DNA from 2 places in the Kitasatospora sp. NPDC092948 genome. Region 2 is predicted to be linked to the other one. Evidence: riboswitches for the same ligand, from Rfam matches in the RefSeq annotation. Region 2 holds a riboswitch; the other holds the start of a gene.
The links. Region 2 has a riboswitch for S-adenosylmethionine ahead of ACIQF6_RS15960 (aminotransferase class V-fold PLP-dependent enzyme). Riboswitches for the same ligand answer to the same signal wherever they lie in the genome.
Positions count from the first base shown of each region.

Region 1: another riboswitch for S-adenosylmethionine. It lies ahead of thrC (threonine synthase); the one in region 2 lies ahead of ACIQF6_RS15960 (aminotransferase class V-fold PLP-dependent enzyme).

Region 1 is NZ_JBIVPU010000003.1:67,484-75,716, reverse strand. It holds gene groL (chaperonin GroEL) at 1-961, opposite strand, end outside; gene ACIQF6_RS09890 (cold-shock protein) at 1,293-1,499, opposite strand; gene ACIQF6_RS09885 (ubiquitin-like small modifier protein 1) at 2,074-2,352, opposite strand; gene thrC (threonine synthase) at 2,382-3,668, opposite strand; SAM riboswitch class I at 3,686-3,814, opposite strand; gene ACIQF6_RS09875 (glucosyl-3-phosphoglycerate synthase) at 3,954-4,952, shown strand; gene ACIQF6_RS09870 (trehalose-6-phosphate synthase) at 5,030-6,496, shown strand; gene otsB (trehalose-phosphatase) at 6,540-7,385, opposite strand; gene ACIQF6_RS09860 (DUF3263 domain-containing protein) at 7,431-7,661, opposite strand; gene ACIQF6_RS09855 (extracellular solute-binding protein) at 7,687-8,233, opposite strand, start outside.
Region 2 is NZ_JBIVPU010000004.1:513,135-521,367, reverse strand. It holds gene ACIQF6_RS15985 (NlpC/P60 family protein) at 1-780, opposite strand, end outside; gene ACIQF6_RS15980 (NYN domain-containing protein) at 973-2,397, opposite strand; gene ACIQF6_RS15975 (hypothetical protein) at 2,573-2,839, opposite strand; gene ACIQF6_RS15970 (rhomboid family intramembrane serine protease) at 2,989-3,795, shown strand; gene ACIQF6_RS15965 (Lrp/AsnC ligand binding domain-containing protein) at 3,792-4,073, shown strand; gene ACIQF6_RS15960 (aminotransferase class V-fold PLP-dependent enzyme) at 4,083-5,459, opposite strand; SAM riboswitch class IV at 5,507-5,624, opposite strand; gene trpD (anthranilate phosphoribosyltransferase) at 5,802-6,872, opposite strand; gene ACIQF6_RS15950 (hypothetical protein) at 7,001-7,426, opposite strand; gene ACIQF6_RS15945 (heme-copper oxidase subunit III) at 7,752-8,233, shown strand, end outside.

The DNA of each region.
Region 1 (8,233 bases), on a different contig from region 2:
CCTTGCGGGCGGTGCCCAGCAGGTCCAGGCCGGCGTTCTCCAGCTTGAGACCGACCTCCTCGGAGATCACGGTGCCGCCGGTGAGGATGGCGATGTCGCCGAGCATGGCCTTGCGGCGGTCGCCGAAGCCCGGGGCCTTGACGGCGACGGACTTGAAGGTGCCGCGGATCTTGTTCACGACCAGGGTCGACAGGGCCTCGCCCTCGACGTCCTCGGCGATGATGACGAGCGGCTTGCCGCTCTGCATGACCTTCTCCAGCAGCGGGAGGAGGTCCTTGACCGAGGAGATCTTGGAGTTGGCGATGAGGATGTACGGGTCCTCGAAGCTCGCCTCCATGCGCTCCAGGTCGGTGGCGAAGTAGGCGGAGATGTAGCCCTTGTCGAAGCGCATGCCCTCGGTGAGCTCGAGCTCCAGGCCGAAGGTGTTGCTCTCCTCGACGGTGATGACGCCTTCCTTGCCGACCTTGTCCATGGCCTCGGCGATGAGCTCGCCGATCTGGGTGTCGGCGGCGGAGATGGAGGCGGTGGAGGCGATCTGCTCCTTGGTCTCCACGTCCTTGGCCTGCGCCAGCAGCTGGTCGGAGACGGCGGTGACGGCCTTCTCGATGCCGCGCTTCAGGGCCATCGGGTTGGCGCCGGCGGCGACGTTGCGCAGACCCTCGCGGACGAGCGCCTGGGCCAGCACGGTGGCGGTGGTGGTGCCGTCACCCGCGACGTCGTCGGTCTTCTTGGCGACCTCCTTGACGAGCTCGGCGCCGATCTTCTCGTACGGGTCCTCGAGCTCGATCTCCTTGGCGATGGAGACACCGTCGTTGGTGATGGTGGGGGCGCCCCACTTCTTCTCCAGAACGACGTTGCGACCCTTGGGGCCGAGCGTGACCTTCACGGCGTCGGCAAGCTGGTTCATGCCACGCTCAAGGCCGCGGCGGGCTTCCTCGTCAAAGGCGATGATCTTGGCCATTAGAAGTGGTCCTCCGGGACACGGTCGACTGCTCGGACCAAGGGGGTGCCCGCGACGGACGGCCCAGGAGAACGCGGGTCATGTCCCCGTCGCTTCCGGGGCCTCACCGGCCCGGTCCGTTGTCACTCTCACGCTGTGAGTGCTAACGCCAATGATTAGCACTCGGGGGTGCCGAGTGCAAGCCCATTCGGCGTGCCCGACAGCATGCCCGACGACCCTCCCGGGAAACCCGCAGCCCGGCCGCGGAACGCCGGCAGGCCCGGCCCCGGACGCGTCGCGCCGGGACCGGGCCTGCCGGTCGCACCTGTCGTATGTGCGGTCTGCCGGGCCGTCAGGCGCCGGCGGCGCGGACCATGTCGGCCTGCGGACCCTTCTGACCCTGCGAGATCTCGAACTCGACCCGCTGGCCCTCTTCCAGGGTGCGGTAGCCGTCCATCTGGATCGCGCTGTAGTGGACGAACACGTCCGCTCCACCGTCGACCGCGATGAAGCCGTAGCCCTTCTCGGCGTTGAACCACTTGACGGTGCCCTGAGCCATTCCGAACTCCCCTTGTGCTGTGCTGGCCCTTCAGAGATCCGCAGGACGCGGACCCGGAGGTCTGGAAGACCGGCCTGTGGGGACTCCCCCCCGCACGGCGCAGCCTCTGTCGCGGCTGAATGTATCCGGATATGCGCCCTCTGCAACAGGCCCCAATTTTGCGGAAAGTCCGTACCCCGTAGGGGATATGACAGGGCGAAAGGTATGAGGCGCGACAATTGCCACCGGACATAACGGACGTGTCACCGCAAATCGCCGGAAGAATTCTGACGGCGGCCTGACAGATCGGGCGGTGAGCGGTCCGGCGCATGTCTCAGAGCGCGGGACGGGACGGGGCCTGCGCGAGGTTGCGGTGCGGGAAAAACGAGGATTGGAGCGGGCTTTGGCGGGGAACGGCTCCACCGGCACTCTACTCCTCCACCGGTCCCGGAATTCCAGCGACCCGCCGGGCCGGAATCACGGCTGCCCGCGCTCGGGAACAGACCCCGGCACCGATGTGCGAAGCCGCCGCCGGACCGCTCGGAAATCGAATTCCGGGGTCCGACGGCGGCAGGGCGAATGCGCGGGGGCGGCGTCAGCAGCCGCCGGCCACCGCCGGAATGATCGACACCGAGGCGCCGTCCTTGATCTCGGTCTCCAGGCCGTCGGCGAAGCGCACGTCGTCGTCGTTGACGTACACGTTGACGAAGCGGCGCAGCTTGCCGGTGTCGTCCAGCAGGCGGGCGGCGATGCCGGGGTGGTTGGCCTCCAGGTCCGCGACGACGGCGGACAGGGTGGCGCCCTCGGCGGTGACCTCGGCGGAGCCGCCGGTGTAGGTGCGCAGGATGGTGGGGATGCGGACGGTGGCGCTCATGGATCTACTCCTCGAAAACGTGTGGGGGTTCAGGCGGAGACGAGGCCGGCGGCGCGGAAGGACTCCAGCGTCGGGCGGATCACGGCGGTCATGCCGGAGTCGGCGACCGCGTCGAGGGTCTTCAGGCCGTCACCGGTGTTGATCGCGACGGTCTCCTTGCTCGGGTCGAGCTGCCCGGTCTCGACCAGCTTCTTCAGCACGCCGACGGTGACGCCGCCGGCCGTCTCGGCGAAGATGCCCTCGGTGCGGGCCAGCAGCTTGATCGCCTCGACCACCTGGGCGTCGGTGACGTCCTCGACGGCGCCGCCGGTGCGGCGGGCGATGTCGAGGACGTACGGGCCGTCGGCCGGGTTGCCGATCGCCAGCGACTTCGCGATGGTGTCCGGCTTGACCGGCTTGATCACGTCGCGGCCGGCCTTGAAGGCGGCGGAGACCGGGGAGCAGCCCTCGGCCTGGGCGCCGAAGATCTTGTACGGGCGGTCCTCGACCAGGCCGAGCTTGATCAGCTCCTGCAGGCCCTTGTCGATCTTGGTGAGCTGGGAGCCGGAGGCGATCGGGATGACGATCTGCTCGGGCAGCCGCCAGCCGAGCTGCTCGCAGATCTCGAACGCCAGGGTCTTGGAGCCCTCGCCGTAGTACGGCCGCAGGTTGACGTTGACGAAACCCCAGCCCTCGCCGGCCGGGTCGCCGATCAGCTCCGAGCAGAACCGGTTCACGTCGTCGTAGTTGCCGTCGATGCCGACCAGCTCGCCGCCGTACACACCGGCCATCACGACCTTGCCCTGCTCCAGGTCGTGCGGGATGAACACGCAGGACTTGAAGCCGGCCCGGGCCGCGGCGGCGCCCACCGCGCCCGCCAGGTTGCCGGTGGACGAGCAGGACAGCGTGGTGAAGTCGAACGCGCGGGCCGCCTCGATCGCGCAGGCCACCACCCGGTCCTTGAAGGAATGGGTGGGGTTCCCGGAGTCGTCCTTGATGTGCAGCTGCGCGGTGAAGCCCAGCTCGCGGCCCAGGTTGTCGGCCTTCACCAGCGGGGTCCAGCCCGGGTTCAGGTTCGGCTTGCCCGCGACGTCGGCGGGCACCGGCAGCAGCGGGGCGTAGCGCCAGATCGACGCCGGGCCGGCCTCGATCCGCTTGCGCAGCTCCTCGGCGTCGTAGCCGGCGTAGTCGTAGGCGATCTCCAGCGGGCCGAAACACTCCAGGCAGGCGAAGCTCGGGCCGAGCGGGAAGCGGGTGCCGCACTCGCGACAGGACAGCGCGGTGGCCGGACCGAGGTCGACGGCGGCGGGTGCGGGTGCGGGGGTGTCAACAGCCATGGTGGCGAGGCCCTTTCTCCTCATCTTCCCCGGGTCGCGGTCGCGCCCGGGCCGGAATTGGCACCTGTCCCGCCGGGCCTGCAAGGCCGCGCGGGAGGGTTGCCGGGACTTCAACGGGCCGTTCCCTCAGTCCCTCTGGATGAGCTCTGTGAAGTTGTGGTCGTACGCTGCGAGCGACCCCGACGTGCGAAGGCCCGAGCGCAGTACGAAGACTGTAACCGAAGGCCTGTGCCGTCCAACCCCCCCGTCCGACACCCGAGACGGACCGAGACAGGGAGCGAGATCTTGTCCGAGCAGCCCGAGCCCGGGGTTCTGCCGGAAGTGGCCGACTGGCTGCGCCGTCGATCCTGGACGGCCGCCGACCGACCGCTCGACCGGCTGCTCGCCGCCAAGCGCGCCGCCGGGCCGGCCGGCACCGTCAGCGTCGTGCTGCCCGCCCTCGACGAGGAGCCCACCGTCGGCGAGATCGTCACCACGATCCGCACCGAGCTGATGGAGCGCGTCCCGCTGGTCGACGAGCTGCTGGTCGTCGACTCCGGCTCGGTGGACGGCACCGCCGCCGCCGCGACCGCCGCCGGCGCCCGGGTGGTGCACCGGGACACCATCCTGCCCCGGCTGCCCGCCGCCCCCGGCAAGGGCGAGGTGCTGTGGCGCTCGCTGCTCGCCAGCAGCGGCGCGATCGTCTGCTACATCGACGCCGACCTGCGCGAATTCGACCCGGCGTTCGTCTCCGGCATCGTCGGCCCGCTGCTCACCGACCCCGCCCTGCACCTGGTCAAAGCCATGTACGACCGCCCGTTCGAGGCCGACGGCGCCGTCGTCCCGGCCGGCGGCGGCCGGGTCACCGAACTGGTCGCCCGCCCGCTGCTCAACCTGCACTGGCCGCAACTGGCCGGCTTCGTCCAGCCGCTCGGCGGCGAGTACGCGGCCCGCCGCAGCCTGCTGGAGCAGCTGCCCTTCCCGACCGGCTACGGCGTCGAACTCGGCCTGCTGGTCGACTCGTTGGAACTGGTCGGACTGGACGCGCTGGCCCAGGTCGACGTCGGCGTCCGGCACCACCGCCACCAGGACGGCCAGGCGCTGGGCCGGATGGCCGCCACCATCTACCGCACCGCGCTGGAACGCCTCGACCGCACCCACCGGCTCAAGGCCGACCCCGACCTGGTCCGCCCGCTGCTCACCCAGTACACCCGCACCACCGACGGCTTCACCCCCCGCACCCACGCCGTCCCGGCCGCCGAACGCCCCCCGATGATCACCGTCCCCGAGTACCGCAACCGCTGACCGCCGCCCGCACTGTTCACCCGGCGCGGACCGTGCCGGGTGGTTTGGTCCACCGGTCACCCGGCAAGGTTGGCTGTATGGCCGATCACGCGTCCGAACGCCCCACGCAGTCCGGAGCCGCCCCGATCCTGGTGGCCTCCAACCGCGGTCCGGTGTCCTTCCGCACGGAGGACGACGGCACGCTGAGCCTCCGCAGAGGCGGCGGCGGCCTGGTCTCCGGGCTCTCCGCGATCGACGACCCGAACGCCGTCTGGGTCTGCGCCGCCCTCTCCGACGCCGACCGCACCGCCGCCCGGCAGGCCCCCGACGGCCGCCTCGACCGGGCCGGCCACGACGTCGGCGGACAGGCCGTCCGGATGCTCGACATCGACCCGGAGACCTTCGCCCGCGCCTACAACGGCGTCGCCAACTCCACCCTGTGGTTCGTCCACCACCTGCTGTACGACATCCCCACCAGGCCCGCCTTCGACGCCGACTTCCGCACCGAATGGGCCGCCTACCGCGACTACAACGCCGCCTTCGCCGAGGCCCTCGCCGCCGAAGCCGCCCCCGGCGCCGCCGTCCTGGTGCAGGACTACCACCTGTCGCTGGCCCCCGCGCTGCTCCGCGCGCTCCGCCCCGACCTGCGCATCGGCCACTTCTCGCACACCCCCTGGGCCCCGCCCGACTACTACCGGCTGCTGCCCGACGACATCGCCGCCGAGGTCCTCGAAGGCATCCTCGGCGCCGACCGCGCCGCCTTCCTCACCCGCCGCTGGGCCCTCGCCTTCGCCGACTGCTGCGAGAGCGTCCTCGGCGCGCGCGTCGACCGCGACGCCCTCACCGTCCTGCACGCCGGCCGCACCACCCGGCTCGGCGTCCACGGCCTCGGCGCCGACGCCGAGTTCCTGCGCGAACGCGCCCACCGGCCCGACGTCGACGAACGCCTCGCCGCGCTGCGCGCAGCCGTCGGCGACCGGCGCACCGTCGTCCGGGTCGACCGCACCGAACTCAGCAAGAACATCGTCCGCGGCCTGCTCGCCTACCGGCACCTGCTGCGCACCCGCCCCGAGTGGCTCGACCGGGTCGTCCACATCGCCTTCGCCTACCCCTCGCGCACCGACCTCGTCGAGTACCGCGAGTACACCGCGGCGGTGCGACGGATCGCCGAGGAGATCAACGCCGAATTCGCCACCGCCGACTGGCAGCCGCTCATCCTGCACGTCGACGACGACTTCCCGCGCTCCCTCGCCGCGTACCGGCTCGCCGACGTCGCCCTCGTCAACCCCGTCCGTGACGGCATGAACCTGGTCGCCAAGGAAGTCCCCGTCGTCTCCGACCACGGCTGCGCCCTGGTCCTCTCCCGCGAGGCCGGCGCCCACGCGGAGCTCGCCGACGACGCGATCACCGTCAACCCCTTCGACGTCGTCGCCACCGCCGAGGCTCTGGCCGAGGCCCTCGCCATGCCCCCGGCCGAACGCGCCGACCGCACCAAGCGCCTCGCGGCGGCGGCGACGGCGCTGCCGCCGCAGCAGTGGTTCCTGGACCAGTTGCAGGCGCTGTAGGGGAATCGGGGAGCGCACGCCCCTGTTGGCGCACCCTCGCAGCTCACCTCAGCATGTGCGCCAGCTCGTCGAGCAGGTCCACCACCCCCGCCGGCCCCGCGACCACCAGGTCGGCGCGGTCGGCGAGTTCGCGGACGGGGGGCTCGCCGGTGACGGGGCCGCTGCAGACGAGGAGGCCGGGGCGGCCCTGCTTCCGCCGCCGGGAGACCTCCTCGTAGGCGGCGAGGTCGCCGAGGTCGTCGCCGGCGAACAGCACCGGCCCGGCGTCGCGTTCCGCCAGGAACCTGTGAAGGGCGACGCCCTTGTCGACCCCGGGCGGCCGTAGTTCGAGGACCATCCGGCCGGGTTCGACCACCAGGCCGTGGCGGCGGGCCAGTTCGACGAGCGGCGCGCGCAGGCGGGCCAGTTCGCCGTCGGGGTCGGCCGTGCGCCGGGTGTGCACGGCGAGGGCGCGTTCCTTGTCCTCCACCCAGATGCCCTCGGCGGCCGCCGACTCGGCGAGAAGGAGCGGAAGTTCGCCCCGGACGGCGGCCACCCCCGGCGGCGGTGGCGCGGCGGTGACGGCCCCGGTGCTCGCGTCCCAGCGTTCGGCGCCGTAGTGGCCGAGCACGGTGAGGTGCTCCAGGCCGGGGGTGGCGGCGAAGCCGCCGTAGGCGGCGGCGGTCGCGGCGGGCCGGCCGGTGACGATGACGACCGAGCCGACCAGGGGGGCGAGGGCGGTGAGGGCGGTGACGACGCCGGGGTGGGCGCGGGCCTGCGCCGGGTCGGCGACGATCGGGGCGAGTGTGCCGTCGAAGTCGAGTCCCACGACCGCGGAGCGCGGGTCGGCGAGCAGGCCCGCCAGTCCGGCCCGTCCTGCCTGGGACGTGATCTGCTCAGCAATTCCCATGGCCCCGACGCTACCCGGCGCGGGCCGCCGGCGGGCGCGGTTCGGTCACTGCCGGGCGTCGCGCCGGTTCTGCCGCACCCGTCGCAGCCGGTTGACCAGGACGGGGGCGTGGGCGAGCGCCTCCGGCCGGTCGAGCAGGGCGCCCAGCAGTTGGTAGTAGCGGGTGGCGGAGATGCCGAGCTCCTGCCGGATCGCCTGCTCCTTGGCGCCGGCGGTCCGCCACCCGCGTGCTTCCAGTTCGAGTACCGCCCGGTCGCGGTCGGTCAGTTCGGCCATGCCTCCAGGCTACGGACTGCGGCCGTCAGCCCTTGCGGGCCCGGGACGACTCCGCCGCGGCGGCGGTCTGCAGGTCGCCGAGCACATCGTCGGAGCCGGGCTTGACGGCCTCGCCTATGCGCTGCTTGAGCAGGCTGGAGACCTTCTCCCAGGACGGGTCGCCGAGCGGGTAGAAGTTGGCGTTCGGCAGCGCGTTGAGGAACTCGGTGAGGTCCTTGTGGGCGGGGTTGGCGGACATGTCCTCAAGGGTGTCCTGGGTGACGGGCAGCATGTTGTACTGCTCGTCGAACTTGAGGGTGTTCTCCTTCGTGTAGACGAAGTTGAGGAACTTCTTGATCTCCGCCTTGTGCCCGTTCGCCTTGAACGCCATCACCCAGTCGGCGACGCCCAGGGTGGAGGGCTTGATGCCGGCGTCCTTGCGCGGGATCGCGGAGGTGCCGTACTGGATGTTCCCGGCGACGGACTTGCTGACCAGCCCGGGGTGGCCGTTGAGCATGGCGACCTTGCCGGTGGCGAAGTCGTTGAAGGCGGTCTTGCGGTCGACCTTGGCCGGGTCGTCGTAGGTGAGGCGC
Region 2 (8,233 bases):
GGAGCAGTCGAAGGTGCTCGGGCCGGTCGCACCCCACACGTAGGCCGAACCGCGCTTGTCCATCGCCTTCTGCACCGCGACGCCGGCGTAGCCGGCGGCCTTCGGCAGGCTCGCCAGGTCGACCGTGCGGTCGGCGCCGCGCGAGGCGGTGCCGGTGCCGCGCAGGATCGCGGCCCGGTCGGCGGCCGAGAGCTGGCTGAGCAGCTTCTGCGCCTCCTGGAGCTTGGTCTGCACGTCGTTCTTGGCGTCGTTGAGCGCCTGGGTGGAGCTGTCCAGCTCGGCCAGGACGGTCGCGGCCTCCTGCTTCTGCTGGTTCAGCCGGCGCTGCTGGTCCTCCAGCGACTTCAGGGTCTCGGCCTGGGTGCTGGCGGCCTGGTCGAACGAGGACGCCTGGGCCAGGTACTTGTCCGGGTCCGAGGAGAGCATCAGCTGCATCGACGGGTCGACACCGGCGTGCCGGTACTGGTCGCCGGCCACCGCCGCCAGCCCGGAGGCCAGCTCGGTCAGCTGCTCCTGGCCGCGGGCGACCTGGTCCTGCAGCTGGTCGGCCTGCTTGCGCAGCTGGTCGGACTTCTCCTTGGCGCCGTTGTACTTCTCGGCGGCCTGCTCCTGCTCCTCGAGCAGCTTGTCGACCTGCGCCTTGACCTCGTCCTTGTTCGGCTGGGCCGGCGCGGCGTGCGCACTCACCTGGGCCGACAGGGCGACCGCAGTCGCGGCGGCAGCGGTGAGCACGGTCACCCGGGCGCGACTCGGCTGCTTGGGACGGCGGTGGGAGGCCAAGGCGGTGCTCCTTCTTCCTCTGGACTCACCCATTCGGGCGATAGTCCGGAATATAGGTTTGACGCCAGACCCTAGTGAAGCCCCGGCCCCCGCGTCCACTCCCGGGGGGCTTTCGGTTCCGCCTCTCCGCCCCTTTTCACCACACCGACACACTCCGGACGCTTCAACGCCGCTGAGCGCCCGTCAGTTCGATCAACTGCGCGACAGCCGGTTCAGCAGCAGCACCGAGGCCACCGGGCGGGCGCCCGCCTTGCGCACCCCGTCCGCGACCTCCTTGTCGGTGGAGACCACCACCACCGGCCGGCCCTGCGGTTCGGCCCGCACCATGCGGCGGATCAGCTCGTCCGCGGTCTCCCCGGTGCGGCTGAACCGGACCCGCACGCCGCGCGGCGGGGCCATGATCACCGGGACGTCCAGGTCCTGGCCGTCGAACACGCAGGTCACCTCGGCCTGGGTCCGCTGGGCCAGCATCGCCAGGCCGCCCAGCAGTCTCAGCCGCTGCTGCTCCAGCGGCAGCTGCGGATAGCCGGTCTTGGTCACGTTGTAGCCGTCCACCACCAGGTGGACCTGCGGGATCGCCAGCAGCTGGTCCAGCAGCGCCGGGTCGTCCTCGGCCAGGCCGCGCCGGGCCACGTCGTGCGGCGACGCCGAACCGGGCTCCACCGCCTCCACCAGGTCGGCCGGGCGCAGCGCCGTCACCGGGAGCGCCAACTCCCGCTGCAGGCCCTGCGCGGACTGCAGGACGGTGTCCAGCAGCAGCCGCAGCCGCATGTCCTCGACGCTCCGGCCCTCCCGGGCGGTGCGCCGGCCGGTCTCCACCGCGGCCTCCAGCTCGGCCACCCGGTGCCTCAGCCGGCGGGCCTCCACCTCGGCGGCGCCGCGCTCGGCCGCGGCGGCGGCCCGGGCGGCCTCCAGTTCGGCGGCCAGGCGGCGGCTCTCGGCCTGCGCCCGGCGGGTGTCGGCCTCCAGCGAGCGGACCTTCTTGCGCAGCGAGTCGGCCTCCCGGCGCACCCCCTCGGACTCGGCCCGGTGCCGGTCCAGTTCGGCGCGGGCGGCGGAGCGGGCCTCGGCCAGCTCCTCCTGGAGCTTCTCGGCCAGCCGGGCGGCCTCCGCGGCGGCGCCCTCGGCGTCCACCCGCTCGGCCTGCTCGCCGGCCTCCTCGACCAGCCGGGCCCAGCCGGTGGGCCGCACCAGGTAGGCGGCGGCGGCCACGTCCATCGGGTCGGCGGCGGCCGGCACGGTGCCCGCCTCCAGCGCGCGCACCAGGTCGGGCTGGCCGAGCCGCAGCCGCTCGGCTATCCGGACCCGGAACGCCGGGTCGGACTCCAGCGCGGCGGCCAGCGCGGTGGCCGCGTACTTGGCCCGCCGGGCGGCGGTGAACTTGGCGTACGGGCGCAGCGCGGCGGGCAGTTCGCCGGGGGCGATGCCGCCGAGCGCGTCGGAGGCGATGCCCACCACCCGGCGGCGCACGCCCTCGGGCAGCACTCGGCCGGCGGTCTCGCCGTTGCCGTCCTCGGCCGCCGGGGCGGCCTCGACGGGCCCGGCCTCCTGGGTCTGCCGGACCGGAGCGGGCGTGGTCCCGTCCGTGCCCGCGGGCGCGTTCGCTGCCTCCGCCACTGTCCTCGGCTCCGATCCTGGTCCGGGCGGGCCCCGGCGGGTGCCGGGGGCGTTGGTGTCCGCCGCTGCTTGCAATTGTCCCGTCTACCGTGCCGCACCGACAGCACCCCGCCGACGAGTCCGCCCCGCGCCCCGGTCCGGGGCGCGGACGGGAACACGGGGCGGTGGAGGTGCGTCAGCCCTGCGCGGGGCCGCCCTCGGTGGTCTCCTCGGCGCCCGGGCGGGCCACCAGCTCGACCTGGTCCACGGCGTTGCACCACCGGCAACGCACCGACTCGATGGTCTCGGCGAGCACCTGGGTCTCCTCGACCTTGGAGTCGCCGGACAGGTCGAAGTGCAGGAAGTCGATCACTCGGGAGGACCGGGTGACGTCGAAGCGGGTGAGGTTGCCGCACAGCGTGCAGCGCCAGCGGGTCTCGGCGGTCGGCGCGGCAATGGTCATCAGTGGTCCCTCTCGGCTGGTCCCGGTTCCGGGCCTCCAGCCTATTGCCTGCGGTCGGGGGCCCGGGCCACCGGTCCACTGCCCGGACGCTCACCCGCCCGGAGCAGCGCCCGGTGTCGCGGACGCGCCCCCGAGGAATGCTCACCGGCATGGTGCTCACCGCCCCCGCCCGGGCCGGTTCGCCGGCGGCCGAGCGGGCCGCCCGCACCCCGGTCGTCAGCTACCTGCTGATCGCACTGTCCGCGCTGGTCCTGCTGGTCGGCCCGGCCGGCGGCCTGAACCCGGCGTACGGCAGCGGCGCGGCCCGGGCCTGCGCCGAGCAGCGCTACGAGCACCGCTGGGGTGCGGTGCCCGCCGAGCTGCTGAGCGGCCGCCCGCTGACGGCCGCCCAGCTGTCCGCGCTCACCCCGGCCGCGCCGGGCTGCGCGCTCCCGCCGACACCCGGCAAGATCCCCGAACTCTCGGTCCTCACCTCGCTGTTCGTCCACGCGGGGTGGCTGCACCTGGTCGGCAACCTGCTGTTCCTGTTCGTCTTCGGCCCGGCCGTGGAGGCCCGGCTGGGCCGGATCCGCTTCCTGACCGGCTACCTGGCGATCGGCTACCTGGCCACCTACGGCTACGCGGTGGCCGAGGCGCACACCGCGGACGGGATGCGCGCCCTGGTCGGCGCGTCCGGCGCGATCGCCGGGGTGCTGGGCGGGTACCTGCGGCTGTGGCCGAAGGCCCGGGTGACGGTGCTGGTGCCGGTCCTGCTGTTCCTCCCGCTGCGGTTCCCGGCCTGGCTGGTGCTCGGCCTGTGGTTCGCGCTGCAGTGGTGGTCCGTCAGTTCCGGCGGCGGCGGGGTGGCCTATCTGGTGCACGTGATCGGCTTCGTGACGGGCTGGCTGTTCGCCTGGGCCGCCCGTCCGGCGGGCGATACCCTGGGCGCACCTTCTCGAACAGGAGTTGCTCAGTGATCACCGCGATCGTCCTCATCAACACCAGCGTCGACCGGATCCCCGAGATCGCCGAGGCGATCGCGGCCATCGAGGGCGTCAGCGAGGTCTACTCCGTCACCGGCACCTACGACCTGGTCGCCATGGTGCGGGTGCGCAACCACGAGGACCTGGCCGAGGTGATCCCCGGCCGCCTCAACAAGGTCCCGGGCGTCTCCAACACCGAGACCCACATCGCCTTCCGCACCTACTCGCAGCACGACCTGGAGGCCGCGTTCTCGCTCGGCCTGGACGAGTAGCCGCTCGGCTCAGCGCTGCCGGCCCCTGTCGATCTGCTCGGTGGCGACGCAGCGCCCGCCCTCGTTGCGGTAGCTCCACCGCGCGCCGTCGGTGACCAGGTCCCGAACGGCCGTCAGGAACCGGTCCAGGTGCTCGACGGGGGTGCCGGCGCCGAAGCTGACCCGGATCGCGTTCAGGCTGCGCTCCCCCGGCAGCGACGGCTCGGGCGCCCCGCACGCGCTGGGCGCCACGTCCTCGCCGCCCAGCAGGGTCCGCACCAGCGGGTGCGCGCAGAACAGCCCGTCCCGCACGCCGATGCCGTACTCGGCGGACAGCGCGGCCGAGAAGTGCGAGCTGTTCCAGCCGCGCACCACGAACGACACCACGCCGACCCGGTCGGAGTCCTCGCCGAACAGGCTGAGCACCCGCACCTCGGGGATCTCCGCCAGCCCCTCCGTCAACTTCGCGACCAGCGCCCGCTCCCGGGCCTCCAGCGCGTCGAAGCCCGCCTCGCCGAGGGCCCGGCAGGCCGAGGCGATCGCGTAGGCGCCGATCACGTTCGGGGAGCCGGCCTCGTGCCGCGCGGGGCCGGTGTGCCACTCCACCGCCACCGAGCCGTCCAGCTCCCGGGCCACCGTCCGGCTCGCCCCGCCGCCGGCCAGGTACGGCTCCGCCGCGTCCAGCCAGTCGGAGCGGCCGGCCAGCACGCCGGCCCCGAACGGCGCGTACAGCTTGTGGCCGGAGAACGCGATCCAGTCGACGTCCAACTCCCGCACCGACACCCGGTGGTGGGGCGCCAGCTGGGCCGCGTCCAGCACCACCCGGGCGCCGTACCGGTGCGCGACCTCGGTCAGCGCCTTGACCGGCCACAGCTCGCCGGTGACGTTCGACGCCCCGGTCACGCAGAACAGCTTCGGTCCGTCGGACGCCCCCAGCAGCGCTTCCTCCAGCGCGGCCACCGCCTCGCCGTGCGATCGCGGCGCCCGCAGGTAACGCACCGTCAGGCCTTCGCGCCGCCACGGCAGCAGCGACGCGTGGTGCTCGGTCTCGAACGCGAACACCTCGGTCCCGGCGGGCACCGCCCCGGCCAGCAGGTTCAGCGAGTCGGTGGTCGCCCGGGTGAACACCACCTGGTCGCCGTCGCGCAGCTCCAGGAACTCGGCGACGGTCCGCCGGCTCTGCTCGAACAGGTCGGTCGACAGCTGCGACAGGTACCCGGCACCCCGGTGCACCGACCCGTAGTACGGCGCGTACGCCGCCACGTCCTCCCACACCCGGGCCAGCGCCGGCGCACTCGCCGCGTAGTCCAGCGCCGCGTACCCGACCTTCTCTCCGGACGCCAACGGCACCTCGACGTCCTGGCCCAGCACGGCCAGCGGCTCACAGATCTCGGCGGTCACAGACATGGATGCACTCCTCCACAGGGTAAGGACCCCGGGGTGCATCGACCGGAAGTCCGCGCTTGCCGCGCGGACGGATCGCCACGCAGCCCGGTCCTCACCCAGGGCACCCCGCCACGGACGGAGGGTTGCCGGACAGCAAGCTGGGGCTTGTCGCTGCCACTCATGACCTGCGCAAGACCATACACGAGAGCCCCGCAGTCTCAACCCCTGTCCAGCACGTGGACCCCACCCCTGACGCCCCGCCAGACGTGCGGGCAGCCGCACGAGCGGCCGCCCGCAGACGGCTAGGCCCGCCCGGGAAGGAGCAATTCCCCTCCCCGGGCGGGCCGTTCGCACCGGGAGCCGCTACTGGGTGGCCTCCGCCCAGCGCTTCAGCAGCGACCCCGCCGCCCCCGAATCGATCGCCGCCGCCGTCCGCACCATCCCCGCCGCGAGCTGCTCGCTCAGCGGCGCGTCCGTCAGCTCCAGCGCCACCAGCGCCGCCGCGCTGTTGAGCAGCACCGCGTCCCGCACCGGCCCGCGCTCGCCGTTCAGCACCCGCCGCGCGACGTTCGCGTTGAACTCCGCGTCGGCGCCCCGCAGCGCCTCGATCCCGACCAGCTCGATGCCGACGTCCCGCGGGTCGAACCGGGTCTCCGTCACCTTGCCGTCCCGAATCACCCAGACGTGGGACGTGGTGGTGATCGTCAGCTCGTCGAGCCCGTCGTCACCCCGGAACACCAGTCCCTGCCCGCCGCGCCGGGCGAGCACGCCGGCGATCAGCCCGGCCAGCCGGGTGTCGAAACAGCCGACCGCGTGGGCGCCGACCTTGGCCGGGTTGGTGAGCGGGCCGAGGATGTTGAAGACCGTCGGGACGGCGAGTTCGGCGCGGGCCTGCGCGGTGTGCCGCATCGAGGGGTGGAACTTGGCGGCGAAGCAGAAGGTCAGTCCGACCTGCTCGGCGACCGCCGCGACCCGCGCGGCGGACAGGTCCAGGTTGATGCCGAGCCGCCCGAGCACGTCCGAGGAACCGGACGCCGAGGACGACGCCCGGTTGCCGTGCTTGACCACCTTCGCGCCGGCCGCCGCGGCGACCACCGCCGACATGGTGGAGATGTTCACGGTCTTTGCCCGGTCGCCGCCGGTGCCGACGATGTCGACGGCCGGCCCGGGGATGTCCAGCGGCACGGCGTGCGCGTACATCGACTCGACCAGGCCGGAGATCTCCTCGACCGTCTCGCCCTTGCCGCGCAGCGCGATCAGGAAACCGGCCACCTGCACGGGGCTGGCCTCGCCGCTCATGATCCGGTCCATCGCCCAGGCGGTGTCGGCCTGGGCGAGGTCCTCGCCGCGCATCAGGGCCATCAGGATGTCGGGCCAGGTGCGGACCACCTGCGCGGGGTCGCTACCGCCGTTCGCAGAGTGCACGTTCACCATGGCCGTCTCCAGCTCTCGTCTTGTCGCAGAGGAATGGAGTCAGCCTATCGAGCGAGCGGGGACGGCCGCCCTGCCTTGCCGTCCCCTTCTCTTCAGGTGAGACGGCCCGGTCCGCACACCGGGACCGGTCAGCGCGCGGCCGGCGCCCGGCGGGCCACCCGGGCCCGCAGCAGCGTCGTCGCGGCGTCGGCGAGCGAGACCGGGTCGACGGGGTGCGAGATCGCCGCGTCGGCCCGGCTCCAGGCGGCCAGCCAGGAGTCCTGCGGGCGGCCGATCAGGACCAGCACCGGCGGGCAGCCGTAGATCTCGTCCTTCAGCTGCCGGGTGAGGCCGAGTCCGCCGGCGGGCACCGCCTCGCCGTCCAGCACGCAGAGGTCGACGCCGCCCTTCTCCAGGGCGCGGAGCACCGCGGGGGCGGTGGCGCACTCCAGGTACTCCAGCGCGGGAACGTCCCCGGCGGGGCGGCGGCCCAGGGCGAGGGTCACCTGCTCACGGGTGTTGCGGTCGTCGCTGTAGACGAGAACGGTGAGCGTCTCGTCGGAGTGCTGCGCCATGTCCCCTGCTTCCTGGTGCTCGTCCTCTTATATGTGTCCACTGTGTTCGCGCGGGCCACGACCGCGCGCGGACCCCGACCGAACGGCCCAGTGTGACCCGGACCACGTCCTGGGACGGATGCTACTCCGGCGGACCCGTCCTGAAGAGACCCCGACGCGATCTCGCTCAAGCCGACGCGCCACAGGCTCACCCCCACGGCCCAGTTCCCTCACCCGCTCCGAACAACCGTCAGAAAACGGACGGCCCGCGAGGCGGGCATACCTCACGCACCGGACACTCCGAGGGAGACCCCCCGGCGTGAAGACGGAATAAGGGACCGACATAATGTCCGTCGTGGCGACAGCAACAGCAACAGAAACCGGACACGCGCACGGAGCGGTCAACAGGCCGAACCTGGTCAGCGTGGGAACCATTGTCTGGCTGAGCTCGGAGCTGATGTTCTTCGCGGCCCTGTTCGCGATGTACTTCACCCTCCGCTCGGTCAAGGGCGCCGAGTTCTGGCACGAGAAGGCAAGCGCCCTCAACGTGCCCTTCTCCTCGGTCAACACCACGATCCTGGTGCTCTCCTCGCTCACCTGCCAGCTCGGTGTGTTCGCCGCCGAGCGCGGTGATGTGAAGAAGCTCCGCTCGTGGTTCACGATCACCTTCGTGATGGGCGCCATCTTCATCGGCGGCCAGATCTTCGAGTACACCGACCTGGTCAAGAAGGACGGCCTCTCGCTGTCCTCCGACCCGTACGGCACGGTGTTCTACCTGACCACCGGCTTCCACGGACTCCACGTGACGGGTGGTCTGATCGCCTTCCT